Regions from separate parts of the Neobacillus sp. S1227 genome, predicted to be linked through region 1. Evidence: a T-box and tRNA genes for the amino acid it is inferred to sense, from the RefSeq annotation. Region 1 holds a T-box; the other holds one or more tRNA genes.
What was found. A T-box is a leader RNA that pairs with one kind of tRNA and senses whether it is charged. The one in region 1 lies ahead of trpS (tryptophan--tRNA ligase), so its partner is inferred to be a tRNA-Trp.
Positions count from the first base shown of each region.

Region 2: it encodes a tRNA-Trp, which carries the amino acid that the T-box ahead of trpS (tryptophan--tRNA ligase) is inferred to sense. The anticodon was not compared.

Region 1 is NZ_AP038276.1:1,612,128-1,622,402, forward strand. Features, by position in the region: gene opp4A (oligopeptide ABC transporter substrate-binding protein) at 1-415, shown strand, start outside; gene opp4B (oligopeptide ABC transporter permease) at 602-1,567, shown strand; gene opp4C (oligopeptide ABC transporter permease) at 1,579-2,490, shown strand; gene ACZ5AE_RS08305 (DUF3603 family protein) at 2,909-3,655, shown strand; gene trpS (tryptophan--tRNA ligase) at 3,790-4,779, opposite strand; T-box leader at 4,831-5,048, opposite strand; gene ACZ5AE_RS08315 (peptide ABC transporter substrate-binding protein) at 5,673-7,379, shown strand; gene opp3b (oligopeptide ABC transporter permease) at 7,490-8,422, shown strand; gene opp3C (oligopeptide ABC transporter permease) at 8,419-9,447, shown strand; gene ACZ5AE_RS08330 (ABC transporter ATP-binding protein) at 9,465-10,275, shown strand, end outside.
Region 2 is NZ_AP038276.1:3,826,547-3,836,821, reverse strand. Features, by position in the region: gene ACZ5AE_RS19110 (exodeoxyribonuclease III) at 1-201, shown strand, start outside; gene ACZ5AE_RS19105 (hypothetical protein) at 263-400, opposite strand; rRNA gene ACZ5AE_RS19100 (16S ribosomal RNA) at 889-2,438, shown strand; rRNA gene ACZ5AE_RS19095 (23S ribosomal RNA) at 2,641-5,575, shown strand; tRNA gene ACZ5AE_RS19090 (tRNA-Leu) at 5,916-6,002, shown strand; tRNA gene ACZ5AE_RS19085 (tRNA-Gly) at 6,016-6,090, shown strand; tRNA gene ACZ5AE_RS19080 (tRNA-Leu) at 6,096-6,184, shown strand; tRNA gene ACZ5AE_RS19075 (tRNA-Ala) at 6,284-6,359, shown strand; tRNA gene ACZ5AE_RS19070 (tRNA-Met) at 6,381-6,454, shown strand; tRNA gene ACZ5AE_RS19065 (tRNA-Tyr) at 6,478-6,562, shown strand; tRNA gene ACZ5AE_RS19060 (tRNA-Trp) at 6,568-6,638, shown strand; tRNA gene ACZ5AE_RS19055 (tRNA-Ile) at 6,654-6,727, shown strand; gene ACZ5AE_RS19050 (Fpg/Nei family DNA glycosylase) at 6,833-7,639, shown strand; gene ACZ5AE_RS19045 (helix-turn-helix transcriptional regulator) at 7,806-8,441, shown strand; gene ACZ5AE_RS19040 (pyruvate, water dikinase regulatory protein) at 8,464-9,279, shown strand; gene ppdK (pyruvate, phosphate dikinase) at 9,283-10,275, shown strand, end outside.

The DNA of each region.
Region 1 (10,275 bases):
TTGGGAAGCAGTTGGCTTAAAGACAAAGGTTTCTATGGTTGACTTCAACCTTTACTATGATCAACTTGAAAAAGCGGATAAGTCCATGGAGGTATTCTTCGGCGGCTGGTCAACTGGCGCTGATCCAGACCCAACTCCACTTTGGGGATCAAAAGCTATTTGGAACTACCCTCGCTGGGTAAATGAAGAAAGCGATAAATTATTGGATCAAGCCCTTGATATTAATGTTGTTGGTACTGATAACAACAAACGGAAAGATCTATATGTCCAATGGCAAAAGCTATTCATGAAGGACCTTCCAGTTTTACCGATTGCTGAACTTGAAGAAACAATGGCAGTCAGCAAGCGGGTAAATGGGGTTAAATTTGATGTGTCTGGTATGAACCGTCCAAATGAATGGTGGATTAAGCAATAATAACAGCAGATTAACAGCAATAAACTATGTTAAATGCCTTAAACTTTTGAAAATGAAAACCTTTTGATTTATTAATGGGATGAGTCAACAGAGGAAGACTGAAGAATCCTCCGATGACTCTCCCAGTTTAATCGAAGGGTTATTCCAACAATGTATTTACCATCGTTATAGACAAGGAGAATGCACATGCTGAAGTACTCATTTCGAAGAATTTTGGGCATGATTCCAATGTTATTCCTCATCTCCATCGTCGTTTTTACTTTAGCAAAATTAATGCCGGGTGACGGCATCAGTGGAGAAATCGACCCACGGAATACTGATCCTCAATATATCGCTGAGATGAGGGAAAAGTTGGGCTATAATGATCCGATGCCTCAGCAATATTTACGCTGGATCGAAAATTTTGTACAAGGGGATTTTGGCAAGTCAACGCGCTTTAAAATTCCTGTGGCAGATGTTATATCCGAACGCCTTCCTAATACTCTTATGCTAGGTATTACATCCATACTAATAACTTATATTCTCGCATTTTTTATGGGATCATATGCAGGTCGAAAACCGTATACATTTGGAGATAATCTAATAGGGGGGTTAAACTATTTAGGTTTATCCATTCCATCGTTTATCGCAGGTGTATTTGCGATATACTTATTTTCCTTTACTTTAGGATGGTTTCCTTCTAATGGATCAGTTGATATTGGAGTTACCGATGGAACATTGGAATATTGGATAAGCCGTCTTCATCATGTATTTTTACCAGCCATTGTACTAGGTTTATTAAGTACAGCTAGTTATACACAATTCTTACGGAACGATATTATCGAAAACAGCCGTAAGGATTTTGTTCGGACGGCACGCGCTAAAGGGACGCCTGAAAGAAAAATTTATAATGTTCATATTTTAAGGAATTCGATTATTCCTTTGATTACCTTTTTGGGATTTGACCTTGTTGCGATTATTAGCGGTGCTATCATTACGGAAACAATTTTTACATATCCGGGTCTTGGACAGCTATTCCTGCAATCAGTTGGAACAAGGGATTATCCAGTTTTAATGACATTGACCATGTTGTTCTCATTTTTAACACTGATCGGCAACCTTGTGGCTGATGTCTTATACGGTGTAGTAGATCCGAGAATCAGGTTGGATTAGGGGGGAGAAAGATGCAAATCGTTACAAAAAAGGATACCAATATATCGGCAGTACCCCCGAAAAAGAGCTTATCCCCATGGGCAATCGCAAGAAAAAAATTCGTTCAGAATAAACTCGCAATGATTAGTTTCATTTTTTTAGTTATTGTTGCGATTATCTCCTTTTTGGCTCCTTATATCACGACGGCGGATATAACCAGGGTAAATATTGGAGAAATGTCGTTAGAGCCTTCGAGTAAACACTGGCTTGGAACGGATAAATCAGGCCGGGATGTGTTTACAAGACTGCTTTATGGCGGAAGGATTTCGCTATTGGTTGGATTAAGCTGTACGCTTTTTGTTATTTTTATTGGGACTTTGATTGGCTCTGTAGCAGGATATTTTGGCGGAGCCGTTGATAATCTGTTAATGAGATTTACTGATTTTATCTTAAACTTTCCGTTCTTGGTTTTTGTCATTGTTATTAATGCCATTTTCTTTGGAAAAGTAAGTGGATTATGGGTTTTAATTGCGGTTATCAGTCTTCTTTACTGGGGGGGGATTGCCCGGATTGTCCGCAGTAAGATTCTTGCAGAAAAAGAAAACGAGTATATCATTGCCGCAATTTCCATCGGGTGTTCACCAGCAAAGGTAATTGTTAAACATTTGTTGCCTAACGTTTTGTCAACAATAATTGTTCAGGCAACAATCACATTTGCCTCGATGATTGTCATTGAATCCGCATTGAGTTACCTAGGATTTGGTGTTCCTCAAGAAACGCCGAGCTGGGGAAATATGCTGAACTCTGCAAATGAACCTGATGTTCTTCAATTTAAGCTCTGGATATGGATGCCGCCGGCATTCATCATTACCATGACCATTCTATCCATCAACTTTATCGGTGAAGGCCTAAAAGACGCTTTCAATCCTAAATCAAGAAGATAGAAATCTGCCATCCAAACATGGTAGATTTTTTTTATTCTATAATAAACTTTTCGAAATGCCTTATTAAAAAATAGGCTGTTTAACAAGTTCGTTGATTTGCGCTCCACTAAGGAAAGCTTCCTTGAATATTCATCGCAGGGACAGGCTGCACTTTGCCTGTCCCGAGGCGCTTCGCTTTCCGCGGGAAGCTTCAGGACCTCCCCGCGGAAAGCGAGTGCACGGGGCGGAAGTCAACAGGCCCAATAGCATAGACAAATTTTTAATATCATCGCTTCAAACAACAAGTTATCCAATGCTTTATAGGACAAAATTCCCGTTAATATGAAAGGAACGGAGCAAAATGTATATTAAGGAATAATTTAACTGCTGCCTGCCCATACTGATTGACAAACAGTTTCTTGAAGTGAGGGATTATACAATGTTATATCTTCATGATGTATGGGTGAATTGGTTTGAAGGAGAAGAAAACGGTTATAATGTCTGCCACTTCCACGAATGGCGCAAGGATGACGGAGTTGAGCTGCTTGACCAAGTACCGCTGCTAAAAGTGGAGCCAATTCTTTTTAACTATATCGAAAATGATTTATCTGAATTGCCACAGCAGCTTCTAGATGATATTTTTCAAAAAGCATACTTGCGAAAAAACCATGAACGGATCCAATTGGATTACTGCTTTGTGGTAACTGATGGGGTAGGAATTCTTGCTGTTGATACGATTGGCTATAATATTCCGATTCGAAAAAGCCGGTTAATACCTAGACAGGAACAGCTTGTGTATGAAATGATCAGCAATCATGAACCAAAAGAATATGTATTTTATAATCAGCCGAGTAAAAAGAACTTCCATATTCTTTCACCAGAGCCTACGTTAATGCTGGGCTTGACAAGAAAAGAACGGCAGATAAAGCAGCTTCTGTTTATGGCTTTAGATCAGTTGTTTTCATCGAATAATGAAGCTGAGATTCGGTATTGGTTTACTGAATGGTGCCCAGAACGCTACCAAACAATCCAAGAACTAAATTTTGCTGATGCCTGGGAACAGCTTTATGATGAAATCAAATTTGGCTGGTCGAAAAAACATGAAATCTTTTGTGAAAATTTAATAAAGGGACAGCCATTTTTTGAGAAGCTTTGGGAAATGGAACACGGTCCAAAGGTAAACTAAAAGCCTGACCCAAAAGGAATATATTAATTCCTTTTGTGGTTCAGGCTTTTTTTGCTAATAGGAAAGTATAAATTCAACTACGCCTCAGTCTTCGTCCTTTCTGACTTGCCAAGGTGCGTGGTTTCATTTATTAGCTATTTGTGTTTTCTTCCAAGTCCCATTGCATTTTCCATCTTCTTTAAGGTTTTTCTAGCAATTTTATTTGCTTTCTCCGCACCAAGGTCTAGTATTTCATCTAATTCATTTGATTCCATTAATTCATGGTATTTATCTTGGATTGGTTTAAATGCATTAATAACAACATTGGCCAAATCACCCTTGAAGTCTCCATAACCTTTTCCGTGGTACATCTCTTCAAGTTCAATAATAGTCTTATTTCCTAAGATAGAGTATATGGATAAAAGATTTGAAATACCTGGTTTATTTTCTTTATCATACTTAACAATTCCTTCTGAATCGGTCACAGCACTTTTAATTTTCTTTTCAATTTGTTTTGGGTCATCAAGCAATGCAAGAAATGCTTTTTGATTCGGATCAGACTTGCTCATTTTCTTTGTCGGGTCCTGCAGGGACATAATACGGGCACCGACCTCCGGAATGCGGACTTCTGGTATCGTGAGTATTTCTCTATATTTTTTATTAAATCTTTCTGCAAGATCACGAGTAAGCTCTAAATGTTGTTTTTGGTCTTCTCCTACTGGAACAAGGTCAGCATTATACAATAAAATATCTGCGGCCATTAATGGCGGATAGGTTAATAAACTAGCAGATACAGCCTCTTTACCTGCTGATTTATCCTTAAATTGGGTCATTCTCTCTAGTTCTCCGATATATGACACACATTGCATCAACCATCCGGCTTGAGCATGGGCGGGAACTTCTGATTGGATAAACAAAGTCGCTTTTTCCGGATCGATTCCGACTGCAATATATAAGGCAGCCAAGCTGCGGATGTTCTTTCTTAGAGTTGCGGGATCTTGCGGGACAGTTATTGCATGCTGGTCGACAATGCAGAAGTAGCAATTATATTCATTCTGCAGGTCCACGAACTGCTTAAGTGCACCAATATAGTTACCAAGTGTGATTGTTCCACTTGGCTGAATTCCTGAAAATATTGTCTTCATATATAATAGTCCTCCTAAACAAATATATATAAAAAGCCATTCATCCCCAAAGATAGGGACGAATGGCTCGCGGTACCACCCTAATTACTCAAAAAAATGAGTCACTTTAAACCCCTTTAACGCGGGGAACGTCTACTCCTACTTTTCCTTTTATAAGGCTCAGAAAGAAGCTCCAAAGTCCATTCCGTATTTCTTTGTGTTTGTTTCCACCACCCACAAACTCTCTAAAACAAAGGACGATACGTACTACTCTTTTTCAATGCTTATTTTGCAGTTATTTAATTATTTCCATTATAAATGATTTACATATTTCATTTCAAGTCAGTAAAACATAATAAACAACAAGGGCAATGACCATAAAAAGGCCATTTATAATTGCATAAAAAAAGAAGGGGTTTTTATTAATCGTGACAAGTTCTGATAAACCGGGAACATCCTCGAATCTCCTCTTATTAGTCCTAAATGATAGTGTAAAGTTGAAGGACTTGAAAATCGCATCATAAAAACCACTTTGAATGGTAAAAATGAGCAAAAAAGAAAGGAGAAGAGCAAATGAGATATAAAAAGATATATTGATATAGCTAACAATAGATATTTCACCATAAAAAATAAAGGATAAAATGAAAATGGAAAGTTGTGTAAACGCTACCAAAAATACACTCTTTTTAGGGAAAAATTTCACTTTTATTCCTCCGAAACGTTGAATTTGTAAGGTTTTATAACGTGAAAAACCTTAATAAATATAAATTATAACATAGTTGTTTGTAATTCATATGTAAGAATTGTCTCGGAAATGTAAATTAATTTTCAAAAAGTAATGTACAAGAGAATGAAAATATGTATAATAGAGAATGTAGTAATTTTTCAGAATAATAGAAAAGGGAGGTCTACTAGTGAAGAAATCAAAACTTTCACTACTTTTAGTATTATCGCTAGTGCTTAGCATGTTCCTGGCAGCATGTTCCGGCGGCGATAAGAAAGACACAAGCTCTAAAGATGGTAAAAGCACTGGTGATACAGAGCAATTAGCAGCCAAACAAGAACTAAATGTTTTGGAGTCTGCTGAAATTCCGTCTATGGACAGCGTAATGTCTCAAGACACATTAAGTTTTACAACTCTAAATGCAACAAACGAAGGTCTATATCGTTTAGATCCAGATCAAAAAGTTATTCCTGGTGTTGCTGACGGCGAGCCAGCCTATAATGATGACAAATCTGTTATCACAATCAAATTGAAAAAAGATGTTAAGTGGTCTAACGGTGACCCTGTTACTGCCAATGACTTCGTATTTGCATGGAGACGTGCAATCGACCCTAGAGTAGCTGCTCCATATGGTGCTTACTTCATGGAAGGTAAAATCAAAGGCGCTAGTGAAATAGTTGAAAAGGGCGATAAAGTAACTGATGCAGATTTAGAAACTTTAGGGATTAAAGCTCTAGATGATAATACACTTGAGATCACTTTAGTAAGAGCTCTTCCTTATATCGAATCATACTTAACATTCCCATTATTCTACCCACAAAACGAAAAGTATGTTACAGCACAAGGCGCTGACTATGCAAAAGATGCTGATCACATTCTTTACAATGGTCCATTTAAAATGACGAAGTGGGCTGGGCCAACTGGAACTGAATGGGTATTAGAAAAGAATGCGGATTACTGGAATGCAAAAGAAGTTACTCTAGAAAAGATCAACTTCAACGTTTCTAAAGATCCACAAGCATCTGCAAACGCATATACTGCTGGTGAAGCTGATATTACGCCAAAACTTGCACAAGCTGCGATCCTTTCACAATTTGAAGGAGCAGATGATTTACTTCGTTACCAAGAACCATCTATCTGGTGGTTAAAAATGAATGAAAAGAACCCAGCATTGAAAAATGTTAACATCCGTAAAGCTATTGCACTTTCAGTGGATAAAAAGGCTTTAGTTGAAGATGTATTAGCAAATGGTTCAATCGCTGCAGACTTCCTTGTTCCAAAAGGTTTCTCTTTCGACGAAAATAATAAAGATTTCCGTGAAACAACTGGAACTTACCTAAAAACTAACAAAGAAAAAGCAGCAGAACTTTGGAAAAAAGGACTTGAAGAAACAGGTCTAAAAGAAGTGAACTTTACTTATGTTGGTCAAGATACAGAAACTTCAAAAGTAACTGATGCTTTTATCAAAGACCAATTAGAAAAGAACTTACCAGGATTAAAGATTACAATTGAAGCAGTACCATTCAAAATCCGTATTGCTCGTGAAGATGCTGAAGATTATGATTTATTAATGGGTGGTTGGGGACCAGACTATGCTGACCCAATGACATACATGGATCTATGGGTTACTGGCGGCGGCCAAAACCACATGAGCTACGGCAACCCTGAATTTGATAAATTAATCAAATCAGCTAGCGAAGAATTAGTTGCTAAGCCGCAAGACCGCTGGAAAGCACTTCAAGATGCAGAGAAAATCTTGTTAGAGGATGATGCAGCAATTGCACCACTTTACCAACGTTCTGTTAACATCTTGATTAATCCAAAAGTCAAAGGCTTTGCACACCATGCATTTGGTCCTGACTATAGTTACCAATGGATTAAAATCTTAGATAAGTAACTATAACTAATCAAATAAAAAGAGAGTATATTGGCAAAATATACTCTCTTTTTACCTGTGTGAGAATTGTCGTAAAAAGTCGAAAATTTAATTAATTAGGAGGTGTAGGCATGGTCAAATATATACTCAAACGTGTTGGCTATATGATTATTACACTTTTTATTGTAACATCGCTTACCTTTTTCCTCATGAAGCTAATTCCTGGTAGCCCTTTTAATAACTTCGAAAAGCTAACTGAAGTTCAGCGTAATATTTTGCTGGATAAATATGGCTTGAACGACCCTGTGCCTGTTCAATATGCAAACTATATGGTGAACTTGGTAAAAGGGGATTTAGGAGTTTCCTTTCAGTTTGATAATACCCCTGTGACACAACTTATTGCTAACCGTCTTGGACCTTCAGCTCAATTAGGTCTGCAAGCAATGATAGTAGGTTCAATTTTAGGTATCTTATTAGGAGTAATCGCTGCTCTTAAACAAAACACTTGGATTGACTACGGTTCTACATTTATTGCTGTTGTAGGTAAATCGATACCATCATTTATTTTTGCTGGTTTAATGCAATATTTTATTTCAGTTAAATTAGGTTGGCTTCCGGTAATGTTATGGAAAGGACCGGAATATACGATTCTTCCAACGATAGCACTTGCCATGTTCCCAATCTCAATCGCAGCCCGCTTTATGCGTACTGAAATGGTTGAAGTGTTAGGGTCTGATTATATTACTTTGGCAAGAGCTAAAGGAGCTAGCCGCTGGCAAATTAGCTTTAAGCATGCCTTAAGAAATGCATTAATTCCAGTTGTAACAGTTTTAGGGCCATTAGCAGTTAGTTTAATGACTGGTTCGCTTGTGATTGAGCAAATATTTGGTATACCTGGTATAGGTGAGCAGTTTGTAAAATCCATAAATATGAACGATTACCCGGTTATTATGGGAACAAATATTTTATTTGCTGTATTATTTATCGTAGTGATCTTGATTGTTGATATTCTTTATGGAATCATCGACCCACGAATTCGTGTATCGGGGGGGAAAACTAAATGAGCAACAAGGACATAGCAATTTCAAAGGATATGTTTGCTCCTGCCCATATTGATCCATCAAAAAGTGAAAAAATTGCGAAACAGAGTTTGAATTTCTGGCAGGATTCATGGCTAAGGGTTCGGAAAAATAAAGGTGCTGTCGTTAGCATGGTTATCCTGGTCATTTTGATTATCATGGCCTTCGTTGGACCATTAATTACTCCGTATTCCTACGATACGCAAAACACTAAACATAATAATTTACCACCTCGTATTCAAGGTTTAGAAAATGTTCATTGGCTTCCGTTTGACGGCACTCTGACTAGAAGAAATGGAACCGAATATAACGCTTATGAGGTTCGTAAAATCGATAACTATTATTGGTTTGGAACTGATAACCTTGGTCGTGACCAATTTGCACGTGTTTGGAGAGGTACTCAAGTATCGTTATTTATTGCTTTTATGGCTGCGTTAATTGATATGGTTATTGGCGTAGCGTATGGAGCAATTTCCGGTTATTTGGGCGGCCGTACTGATAGTGTCATGCAGAGGATCATCGAGGTTATTGTCGGAATACCAAACTTAATTATCGTGGTTTTGATGATTTTAGTATTAAAGCCAGGAATTATCCCGATTATTATTGCATTAACCATTACTGGTTGGACGAGTATGGCGCGTGTTGTACGTGCACAGGTATTAAAATTTAAAGGCCAAGAATTTGTTTTAGCTTCAAAAACACTAGGAGCTTCAGATGCTTCTATTATATTTAAACATATGATTCCGAATATGTTCGGTGTTATTATTATTAATACGATGTTTTCCATCCCGAATGCTATTTTCTTTGAAGCTTTTTTAAGCTTTATTGGGCTAGGATTACAGGAACCTCACGCATCTTTAGGAACATTGGTCAATACGGGTTTTAAATCGATGATTGCTTTTCCGTATCAAATGATTATTCCTTCCATTATGATTGCGTTAATCATGGTATGCTTCAACCTTGTAGCAGATGGTTTACGTGATGCGTTTGATCCAAAAATGCGTGATTAAAAGGCAGGTGGTTGTAAATGGAGAAAATATTAGAGGTTAAAGATTTAAATATTTCATTTCATACATTTTCTGGTGAGGTTAAGGCGATTCGTGGAATAAGCTTTGATTTATATAAAGGTGAAACATTAGCTATTGTAGGTGAATCAGGTTCTGGTAAATCTGTAACAACCAAATCAATTATGCGTTTACTTCCAGAGCACAACTCGGAAATTAAAGGAGGTCAAATTCTTTTCGGCGGGAAAGATTTGGCCAAGTTAAAGGATAAGGAAATGCAAAAAATTCGTGGAAAAGATATATCAATGATTTTCCAGGATCCAATGACTTCTTTAAATCCAACTATGAAAATTGGCAGCCAAATAATGGAGCCGCTTATTAAACACCAAAACATGAGCAAAAGCGCGGCTAAAGAAAGAGCGGTTGAACTGTTAAGACTAGTCGGAATTCCTAAGCCTGAGCTTCGCGTAAATCAGTATCCGCACCAATTTTCAGGCGGTATGAGACAAAGGGTTGTTATTGCCATAGCTTTGGCTTGCAATCCTAAGGTTTTGATTGCCGATGAACCGACTACAGCATTAGACGTAACAATCCAAGCCCAAATTCTGGAGCTAATGAAGGACTTACAAAAGAAAATCGATACGTCAATTATTTTCATCACTCATGACCTCGGTGTTGTGGCGAATGTTGCTGACCGTGTTGCGGTAATGTACGGCGGCAAAATCGTTGAAGTTGGAACCGCTGATGAAATTTTCTATAATCCGCAGCATCCATATACATGGGGATTGATCAGTTCCATGCCAGATATGGAAACAGATGATGAGGAATTATACT
Region 2 (10,275 bases), 2.2 Mb from region 1:
AGCTTCCGCCATTTCTATCCGGATAAAGAGGGAGCTTATACGTGGTGGTCATATATGAATAAAGTTCGGGAAAGAAATATCGGCTGGCGGATTGACTATTTCATCGTCTCGCAAACTTTATGTGAGCGATTAAAAAATGCCGATATTCACGCTCATGTAATGGGAAGTGATCATTGCCCCGTGGTGCTGGAAATACATTAAGGATTAAGGACTTTAAAAAAACCCTTTGCCAGGAAAAGCTATGGCAAAGGGTTTTTTAACCTCAAATTTCATTAAGAGGTGTTCCCAGTTCGTCAAATTCAGGATTCTTATCTGAATCGGTTGAATTGCTTAATTGTTCTTGCGAGCTTGAGTCGACGAAATCTGTATCATTTTCTTTTTTCAGCGAATTGTAATTCATATTAACAGCCCCTTCCTAGAGAAAAATTACTTAAGTATTTTTTCCTAAGCGGAAGAAAACTAAACGTTTTTACATATAAAAATTGCTATTTGAAATGAACCTTTATCATAGTTAAAATTAGAAGTTGACGAACATTAAATTGAGTAGTAATATATTCATTGTCGCTGATGCGAGATAGTTAAAAGAAAAGTTTAGTTTTATCAATTATCTTGATGAAAGTTGACAAAAAAAAGGCATTATGTTAATATAACAAATGTCGCTAATCGATAGATTAATAGATAGTTCTTTGAAAACTAAACAAGCAAAAACGTCAACAAACAATAATATTCGTTTCGAACGAAACGAAGCCAACGTAACATTTTTGAGCTAATCAACTCAACTTTCCCCCGTATTAACGCGCAGTAATATCCTTCGGATATACTGCCCGTAAATACCCGGAAAATTCGACTAACCATCGCGTGAAAAACGTCCGTGACGGAAGTCTCATTTTTTTGGAGAGTTTGATCCTGGCTCAGGACGAACGCTGGCGGCGTGCCTAATACATGCAAGTCGAGCGAATCACTGGGAGCTTGCTCCTGGTGGTTAGCGGCGGACGGGTGAGTAACACGTGGGCAACCTGCCTGTAAGACTGGGATAACTTCGGGAAACCGGAGCTAATACCGGATAATTTCTTCCCTCGCATGAGGGAAGGTTGAAAGTCGGTTTCGGCTGACACTTACAGATGGGCCCGCGGCGCATTAGCTAGTTGGTGAGGTAACGGCTCACCAAGGCGACGATGCGTAGCCGACCTGAGAGGGTGATCGGCCACACTGGGACTGAGACACGGCCCAGACTCCTACGGGAGGCAGCAGTAGGGAATCTTCCACAATGGACGAAAGTCTGATGGAGCAACGCCGCGTGAGCGATGAAGGCCTTCGGGTCGTAAAGCTCTGTTGTCAGGGAAGAACAAGTATCGGAGTAACTGCCGGTACCTTGACGGTACCTGACCAGAAAGCCACGGCTAACTACGTGCCAGCAGCCGCGGTAATACGTAGGTGGCAAGCGTTGTCCGGAATTATTGGGCGTAAAGCGCGCGCAGGCGGTCCTTTAAGTCTGATGTGAAAGCCCACGGCTCAACCGTGGAGGGTCATTGGAAACTGGGGGACTTGAGTGCAGAAGAGGAAAGCGGAATTCCACGTGTAGCGGTGAAATGCGTAGAGATGTGGAGGAACACCAGTGGCGAAGGCGGCTTTCTGGTCTGTAACTGACGCTGAGGCGCGAAAGCGTGGGGAGCAAACAGGATTAGATACCCTGGTAGTCCACGCCGTAAACGATGAGTGCTAAGTGTTAGAGGGTTTCCGCCCTTTAGTGCTGCAGCTAACGCATTAAGCACTCCGCCTGGGGAGTACGGCCGCAAGGCTGAAACTCAAAGGAATTGACGGGGGCCCGCACAAGCGGTGGAGCATGTGGTTTAATTCGAAGCAACGCGAAGAACCTTACCAGGTCTTGACATCCTCTGACACTCCTAGAGATAGGAATTTCCCCTTCGGGGGACAGAGTGACAGGTGGTGCATGGTTGTCGTCAGCTCGTGTCGTGAGATGTTGGGTTAAGTCCCGCAACGAGCGCAACCCTTGATCTTAGTTGCCAGCATTCAGTTGGGCACTCTAAGGTGACTGCCGGTGACAAACCGGAGGAAGGTGGGGATGACGTCAAATCATCATGCCCCTTATGACCTGGGCTACACACGTGCTACAATGGATGGTACAAAGGGCAGCGAAGCCGCGAGGTGAAGCCAATCCCATAAAACCATTCTCAGTTCGGATTGCAGGCTGCAACTCGCCTGCATGAAGCCGGAATCGCTAGTAATCGCGGATCAGCATGCCGCGGTGAATACGTTCCCGGGCCTTGTACACACCGCCCGTCACACCACGAGAGTTTGTAACACCCGAAGTCGGTGGGGTAACCGTAAGGAGCCAGCCGCCTAAGGTGGGACAGATGATTGGGGTGAAGTCGTAACAAGGTAGCCGTATCGGAAGGTGCGGCTGGATCACCTCCTTTCTAAGGATATAAGCTGGACCTATGAGCCAGACAATACATGTTTGTTTGATTGTTTCTTGTTTGTTTAGTTTTGAGGGAATTATCTCTCAGAACTTTCGTTCTTTGAAAACTAGATAATCGTAAAAGAAGAAGTAACCAAGTAAGAACCGAGTAATCGCCATTTTAGTTTTTCTCTCTTATTTTTAAGAGTAAAAACCTTATAGGTTAAGTTAGAAAGGGCGCACGGTGAATGCCTTGGCACTAGGAGCCGATGAAGGACGGGACTAACACCGATATGCTTCGGGGAGCTGTAAGTAAGCGCCGATCCGGAGATTTCCGAATGGGGAAACCCACTGTTCGTAATGGAACAGTATCTTCACCTGAATACATAGGGTATTGATGGCAGACCCGGGGAACTGAAACATCTAAGTACCCGGAGGAAGAGAAAGCAAACGCGATTCCCTGAGTAGCGGCGAGCGAAACGGGAACAGCCCAAACCGAAAGGCTTGCCTTTCGGGGTTGTAGGACACTCAACATGGAGTTACAAAGGAACGGGGTAGATGAAGCGGTCTGGAAAGGCCGGCCATAGAAGGTAAAAGCCCTGTAGTCGAAACTTCGTTCCCTCCTGAGTGGATCCTGAGTACGGCCGGACACGTGAAATCCGGTCGGAAGCAGGGAGGACCATCTCCCAAGGCTAAATACTCCCTAGTGACCGATAGTGAACCAGTACCGTGAGGGAAAGGTGAAAAGCACCCCGGAAGGGGAGTGAAAGAGAACCTGAAACCGTGTGCCTACAAGTAGTCAGAGCCCGTTCATGGGTGATGGCGTGCCTTTTGTAGAATGAACCGGCGAGTTACGATTGCATGCGAGGTTAAGTTGAAGAGACGGAGCCGCAGCGAAAGCGAGTCTGAATAGGGCGAAATAGTATGTAGTCGTAGACCCGAAACCAGGTGATCTACCCATGTCCAGGGTGAAGTCCAGGTAACACTGGATGGAGGCCCGAACCCACGCACGTTGAAAAGTGCGGGGATGAGGTGTGGGTAGCGGAGAAATTCCAATCGAACTTGGAGATAGCTGGTTCTCTCCGAAATAGCTTTAGGGCTAGCCTCACGTAGTTAGAGTCTTGGAGGTAGAGCACTGTTTGGACTAGGGGCCCTCATCGGGTTACCGAATTCAGACAAACTCCGAATGCCAATGACTTATCCGTGGGAGTCAGACTGCGAGTGATAAGATCCGTAGTCAAAAGGGAAACAGCCCAGACCACCAGCTAAGGTCCCAAAGTATACGTTAAGTGGAAAAGGATGTGGAGTTGCTTAGACAACCAGGATGTTGGCTTAGAAGCAGCCACCATTTAAAGAGTGCGTAATAGCTCACTGGTCGAGTGACTCTGCGCCGAAAATGTACCGGGGCTAAACGTATCACCGAAGCTGTGGGTGGACACCATGTGGTGTCCGCGGTAGGAGAGCGTTCTAAGGGCGTTGAAGCTGGACCGTAAGGACTGGTGGAGCGTTTAGAAGTGAGAATGCCGGTATGAGTAGCGAAAGATGAGTGAGAATCTCATCCACCGTATGCCTAAGGTTTCCTGAGGAAGGCTCGTCCGCTCAGGGTTAGTCGGGACCTAAGCCGAGGCCGAAAGGCGTAGGCGATGGACAACAGGTTGATATTCCTGTACCACCTCTTTATCGTTTGAGTGATGGGGGGACGCAGGAGGATAGGGTAAGCGCACTGCTGGATATGTGCGTGTAAGCAGTTAGGCTGAGAAGTAGGAAAATCCGCTTCTCATCAGGCTGAGCTGTGATGCCGAGGGAAATATAGTACCGAAGTTCCTGATTCCACACTGCCAAGAAAAGCCTCTAGCGAGATGAATGGTGCCCGTACCGCAAACCGACACAGGTAGGCGAGGAGAGAATCCTAAGGTGAGCGAGAGAACTCTCGTTAAGGAACTCGGCAAAATGACCCCGTAACTTCGGGAGAAGGGGTGCTTTTTGGGGTGAATAGCCCCGAAGAGCCGCAGTGAATAGGCCCAGGCGACTGTTTAGCAAAAACACAGGTCTCTGCAAAGCCGCAAGGCGAAGTATAGGGGCTGACGCCTGCCCGGTGCTGGAAGGTTAAGAGGAGGGGTTAGCTCACGCGAAGCTCTGAATCGAAGCCCCAGTAAACGGCGGCCGTAACTATAACGGTCCTAAGGTAGCGAAATTCCTTGTCGGGTAAGTTCCGACCCGCACGAAAGGCGTAACGATCTGGGCACTGTCTCAACGAGAGACTCGGTGAAATTATAGTACCTGTGAAGATGCAGGTTACCCGCGACAGGACGGAAAGACCCCATGGAGCTTTACTGTAGCCTGATATTGAATTTTGGTACAGCTTGTACAGGATAGGTAGGAGCCTGAGAAACCGGAGCGCCAGCTTCGGTGGAGGCGTCGGTGGGATACTACCCTGGCTGTATTGAAATTCTAACCCGCACCCCTTATCGGGGTGGGAGACAGTGTCAGGTGGGCAGTTTGACTGGGGCGGTCGCCTCCTAAAATGTAACGGAGGCGCCCAAAGGTTCCCTCAGAATGGTTGGAAATCATTCGCAGAGTGTAAAGGCACAAGGGAGCTTGACTGCGAGACCTACAAGTCGAGCAGGGACGAAAGTCGGGCTTAGTGATCCGGTGGTTCCGCATGGAAGGGCCATCGCTCAACGGATAAAAGCTACCCTGGGGATAACAGGCTTATCTCCCCCAAGAGTCCACATCGACGGGGAGGTTTGGCACCTCGATGTCGGCTCATCGCATCCTGGGGCTGTAGTCGGTCCCAAGGGTTGGGCTGTTCGCCCATTAAAGCGGTACGCGAGCTGGGTTCAGAACGTCGTGAGACAGTTCGGTCCCTATCCGTCGCGGGCGCAGGAAATTTGAGAGGAGCTGTCCTTAGTACGAGAGGACCGGGATGGACGCACCGCTGGTGTACCAGTTGTCTTGCCAAAGGCATCGCTGGGTAGCTATGTGCGGACGGGATAAGTGCTGAAAGCATCTAAGCATGAAGCCCCCCTCGAGATGAGATTTCCCATAGCGTCTAGCTAGTAAGATCCCTGAAAGATGATCAGGTTGATAGGTCAGAGGTGGAAGCGCGGTGACGTGTGGAGCTGACTGATACTAATCGATCGAGGACTTAACCAAATCGAAAAGCGGAAGCGGCCGGTTAGCAACGTATGGCCTGGAGGACTTTGACTGAGATAAGTGTAAACTCGCCGATTGGCAAGCGGGTTAGGCGCAGACAGAGGCGTAGTTGAACTTATGCGTTCAGAATTTAGTAATAAATTCTGATTAGCTAAAGGAAACACGATGAGCGCAAGCGAATCGATGTTGACTTATCGTAGGGAAAAGACCGAAGGACACTAGTTGCTGGACGCTGGAGCTACACAATGAACAATGTAATTTGGTGAACTCGTTCTTATTTACTTCTTCTATATTATCTAGTTTTGAGGGAATGAAATCCCAATAATCATTATTATACCTTGCGGGTGTGGCGGAATCGGCAGACGCGCTAGATTCAGGTTCTAGTGGTAGTAATACCGTATGGGTTCAAGTCCCTTCACCCGCACCAAAGAGACTAAAATGCGGAAGTAGTTCAGTGGTAGAACACCACCTTGCCAAGGTGGGGGTCGCGGGTTCGAATCCCGTCTTCCGCTCCAAACATGCCGGGGTGGCGGAACTGGCAGACGCACAGGACTTAAAATCCTGCGGTAGGTGACTACCGTACCGGTTCGATTCCGGTCCTCGGCACCATTATTTCTCTATTGGGAAATAGCACAGATTGGTAGAACACTACGTTCGGGACGTACAGGTCGTTCACTAAATCCTTTTTACCCGATTATCTAAAAGTATGGGGCCTTAGCTCAGCTGGGAGAGCGCCTGCTTTGCACGCAGGAGGTCAGCGGTTCGATCCCGCTAGGCTCCACCATTTAATTTAAATATGTAATTTGGCGGTGTAGCTCAGCTGGCTAGAGCGTACGGTTCATACCCGTAAGGTCGGGGGTTCGATCCCCTCCGCCGCTATTATATTTTGCCAATTTTATAATGGAGGGGTAGCGAAGTGGCTAAACGCGGCGGACTGTAAATCCGCTCCCTCAGGGTTCGGCGGTTCGAATCCGTCCCCCTCCACCATTTATAGGGGCATAGTTTAAAGGTAGAACTAAGGTCTCCAAAACCTTCAGTGTGGGTTCGATTCCTACTGCCCCTGTTACAATTACATAATGGGCCTATAGCTCAGCTGGTTAGAGCGCACGCCTGATAAGCGTGAGGTCGATGGTTCAAGTCCATTTAGGCCCACTCTAATAGAAAACAGTCTAAAACCGAGTCCGTGTGATTCGGTTTTTTTATTTGATTTTACCGTTTTGGAAAACATAAAGGAAAAGAGTTATGGAGGAGGACATTATGCCTGAACTGCCGGAAATGGAAAACTATAAGATTCTTTTAAGTCAAAAGATTGCTGATAAAACCATTACCGATGTCCAAGTAAACCGTGAAAAATCGATAAATGTGAATCTCGAGCTTTTTAAAAGGACCGTTCTTAATCAAAAAATAACTAACATTTCTCGAAGGGGGAAGCACCTTCTTTTTCACCTCCAAAATGGTCAGCTTTTGTTATTGCATTTAATGCTCGGAGGATGGATGTTTTATGGCCAAGAAGCGGATAAACCTAAACGAACTATACAGGTTCAGCTTTCTTTCGGAAATGAACATTTATACTTTATTGGTCTGCGTCTGGGATATCTTCATTTATATTCCCGTCAGGAAGCAGAAGAAAACCTTTCCCATCTAGGGCCGGAGCCGCTGAGCAGTTTTAGATTGGAGGAATTTATGAAACGAATTGGCAGCAAGCATGGCCGATTGAAGACCACACTCTTGGATCAGGAGTTTATTGCAGGAATTGGCAACTGCTATTCTGCTGAGATCTGCTTTGATGCAGAAATTTTGCCAGCCAAAGACATTGATGACATTAGTCCATCTAGCCGTTCTCAATTGTTTCAATCGATGAAAAAAATTCTCCAAGTGGCCATTCAAAATGGAGGTTACATGGAAAATCCCACATTCAAGGGTGATAAAATAACGGGCGGTTTTAATCCATTATGCCAAGTATACGACCGTGAGGGGGAGAAATGCAGACGTTGCGGGGCCATAATCGTAATGGAAAAAATCTCTTCCCGGAACACTTTTTATTGTCCAGATTGTCAAAAGTAGTACTGTTCCCTGCCGAATTTCGGCGGGTTTTTTTATTAAACGAAAAAATTAACCAATTTGTTAAAATTATTGTTTCCGAATTTGTTTAAATGTACTATACTATATACAATTAAGTATAACACATTTAGATATATATAACATATTTATTGTGAATAAGGGGGTGTTAATGATTAAACTCACCAAGCGTCAGGACGAAATTCTGCAGATTGTAAAGGAAAACGGCCCGATAACCGGTAAAGAAATTGCGGAGAAGCTCTCTGTTACCAGAGCGGCATTAAGACCGGACCTTGCAATCTTGACCATGTCCGGCAGTCTGGATGCCAGACCGCGTGTCGGGTATTTTTTTAATGACAAATTAGAAGTAAAACGGCAGGCGAAGAAGTTTATTCAGCAAAAGGTATCCGATTTTAAGGCTCATCCAATCGTAGTTGAAAAATCAACTTCTGTTTATAATGCGATTGTCCAGCTGTTCCTCGAGGATGTTGGAACACTTTATGCGGTGGATACAGAAGGTAACCTTGCAGGTGTAATATCCAGAAAGGATTTGCTCAGGGCTGCACTTGGGAACAAAAACCTGCAGGAATTACCCGTAAGTGTCATTATGACAAGAATGCCTAATATAATCACGATTAATCCAGAGGAAACCTTGCTGGAAGCGGCCAAAAAAATGATTAATTTTCATATTGATTCCTTACCGGTGGTAAAGGAAGTCGATCATAAAAATAATACATATTTGTTGTTGGGGAGAATTACCAAAACGACAATAACAAGGGCCTATTTAGAATTTATGGAAGAAAAATAGTTTAAGGGGAGTTGCTGTGATTTTGGTACAAAAGGAAGTTGTCTACGTAGTATCTGACTCGGTTGGTGAAACGGCTGAGCTTGTTGTAAAAGCAGTGGCAACACAGTTTAATGGTGGACAGGTAGAAATACGCAGAAACTCATATGTAGACGACATTGAAGACATTGAAGATGTGATTATTTTGGCAAGAAAGGACCATTCCATCATTGCCTACACCATCGTCATTCCGGAATTAAAAGATTATTTAGATAAGCGTGCCATGGAAGAGGGGATAATGGCAGTTGACCTCCTCAACCCATTAATGAATGCATTTACAACAAGGTTTAACAAACAACCCCACCACCAGCCTGGCTTAATGAGAAAATTAGACGAAGAATATTTCCGCAAAATCGAGGCGATTGAATTTGCTGTGAAATATGATGATGGACGGGACCCAAGAGGCATTATGAAGGCTGATATCGTTTTAATCGGCGTGTCCCGGACTTCAAAAACGCCGCTGTCCATGTACCTTGCCCATAAGCGTTTTAAAGTGGCCAATGTGCCGTTGGTTCCAGAAGTGCCTCCGCCAGATGAACTTTTTAAAATACCGAGAAAAAATTGTATTGGTTTAATTATTTCACCAGATAAATTAAACGAAATTCGCACTGAGCGCCTAAAAGCACTTGGGCTGGGCTCAAAGGCGAATTATGCGAGCTTCCAGAGAATTCTCGACGAACTAGATTATGCCGAAAAAATCATGAAACGCGTAGGCTGTCCTATCATAAATGTTTCGAATAAAGCAATCGAAGAAACTGCAGGTTTAATTTTAGACGTGTTGAAAAAAGAGAGGAGCTTTTAAATCATGGAAAAATTCGTTTATTTATTTCATGAAGGCCATGGCAATATGCGGGATTTACTTGGGGGAAAGGGAGCGAATCTAGCAGAAATGACAAGAATCGGCCTGCCGGTTCCATATGGTTTTACCATTACAACGCAAGCTTGCAATGCTTATTATGAGTCTAATAAAACTATTCCAGCTTCAGTAGAATCACAGACATTAGAGGCCTTAAGACTTTTGGAAGAAAAAATGAACAAAAAACTCGGTGACCCGCAAAATCCCTTACTTGTTTCGGTTCGATCCGGTTCAGTTTTTTCAATGCCTGGGATGATGGATACCATATTAAATCTGGGGATGAATGACGAAACAGTTGTGGGCTTGGCTGCATTAACGAATAATCCTCGATTTGCTTACGACTCTTATCGCCGATTCATTCAAATGTTCAGCAACGTGGTCCTTGAAATTGATACGTATTATTTTGAACAATTTTTAGAAGAGACGCGCGAACACAAGGGGTATACCTCTGACCCTGAAATGACTGCGGAAGATTGGAAGGAAGTCATTGTTGGCTATAAGGAAATTGTCAAAAAGCATACTCGCAAGGACTTCCCGCAAAATCCAAAAGAGCAGCTTTTCCTTGCTATCAATGCGGTATTCAATTCTTGGAATAATCAACGGGCGATTGTTTACCGCCGCTTAAATAAAATCCCGGATCACCTTGGAACGGCCGTTAATATCCAAAGCATGGTGTTTGGTAATATGGGGGACGACTCAGGAACAGGAGTTGCTTTTACAAGAAATCCTTCCACCGGTGAGCATGTGCTTTATGGTGAATATTTAATAAACGCTCAAGGCGAAGATGTTGTTGCCGGTATCCGTACCCCACAGCCAATTGCAACCCTTAAGGATGAAATGCCTGGTGTTTACCAGCAGTTTTCAGAGACATGCCAACGCCTTGAACAGCATTACAAGGAAATGCAGGATATTGAATTTACTGTTGAACGCGGAAAACTATTC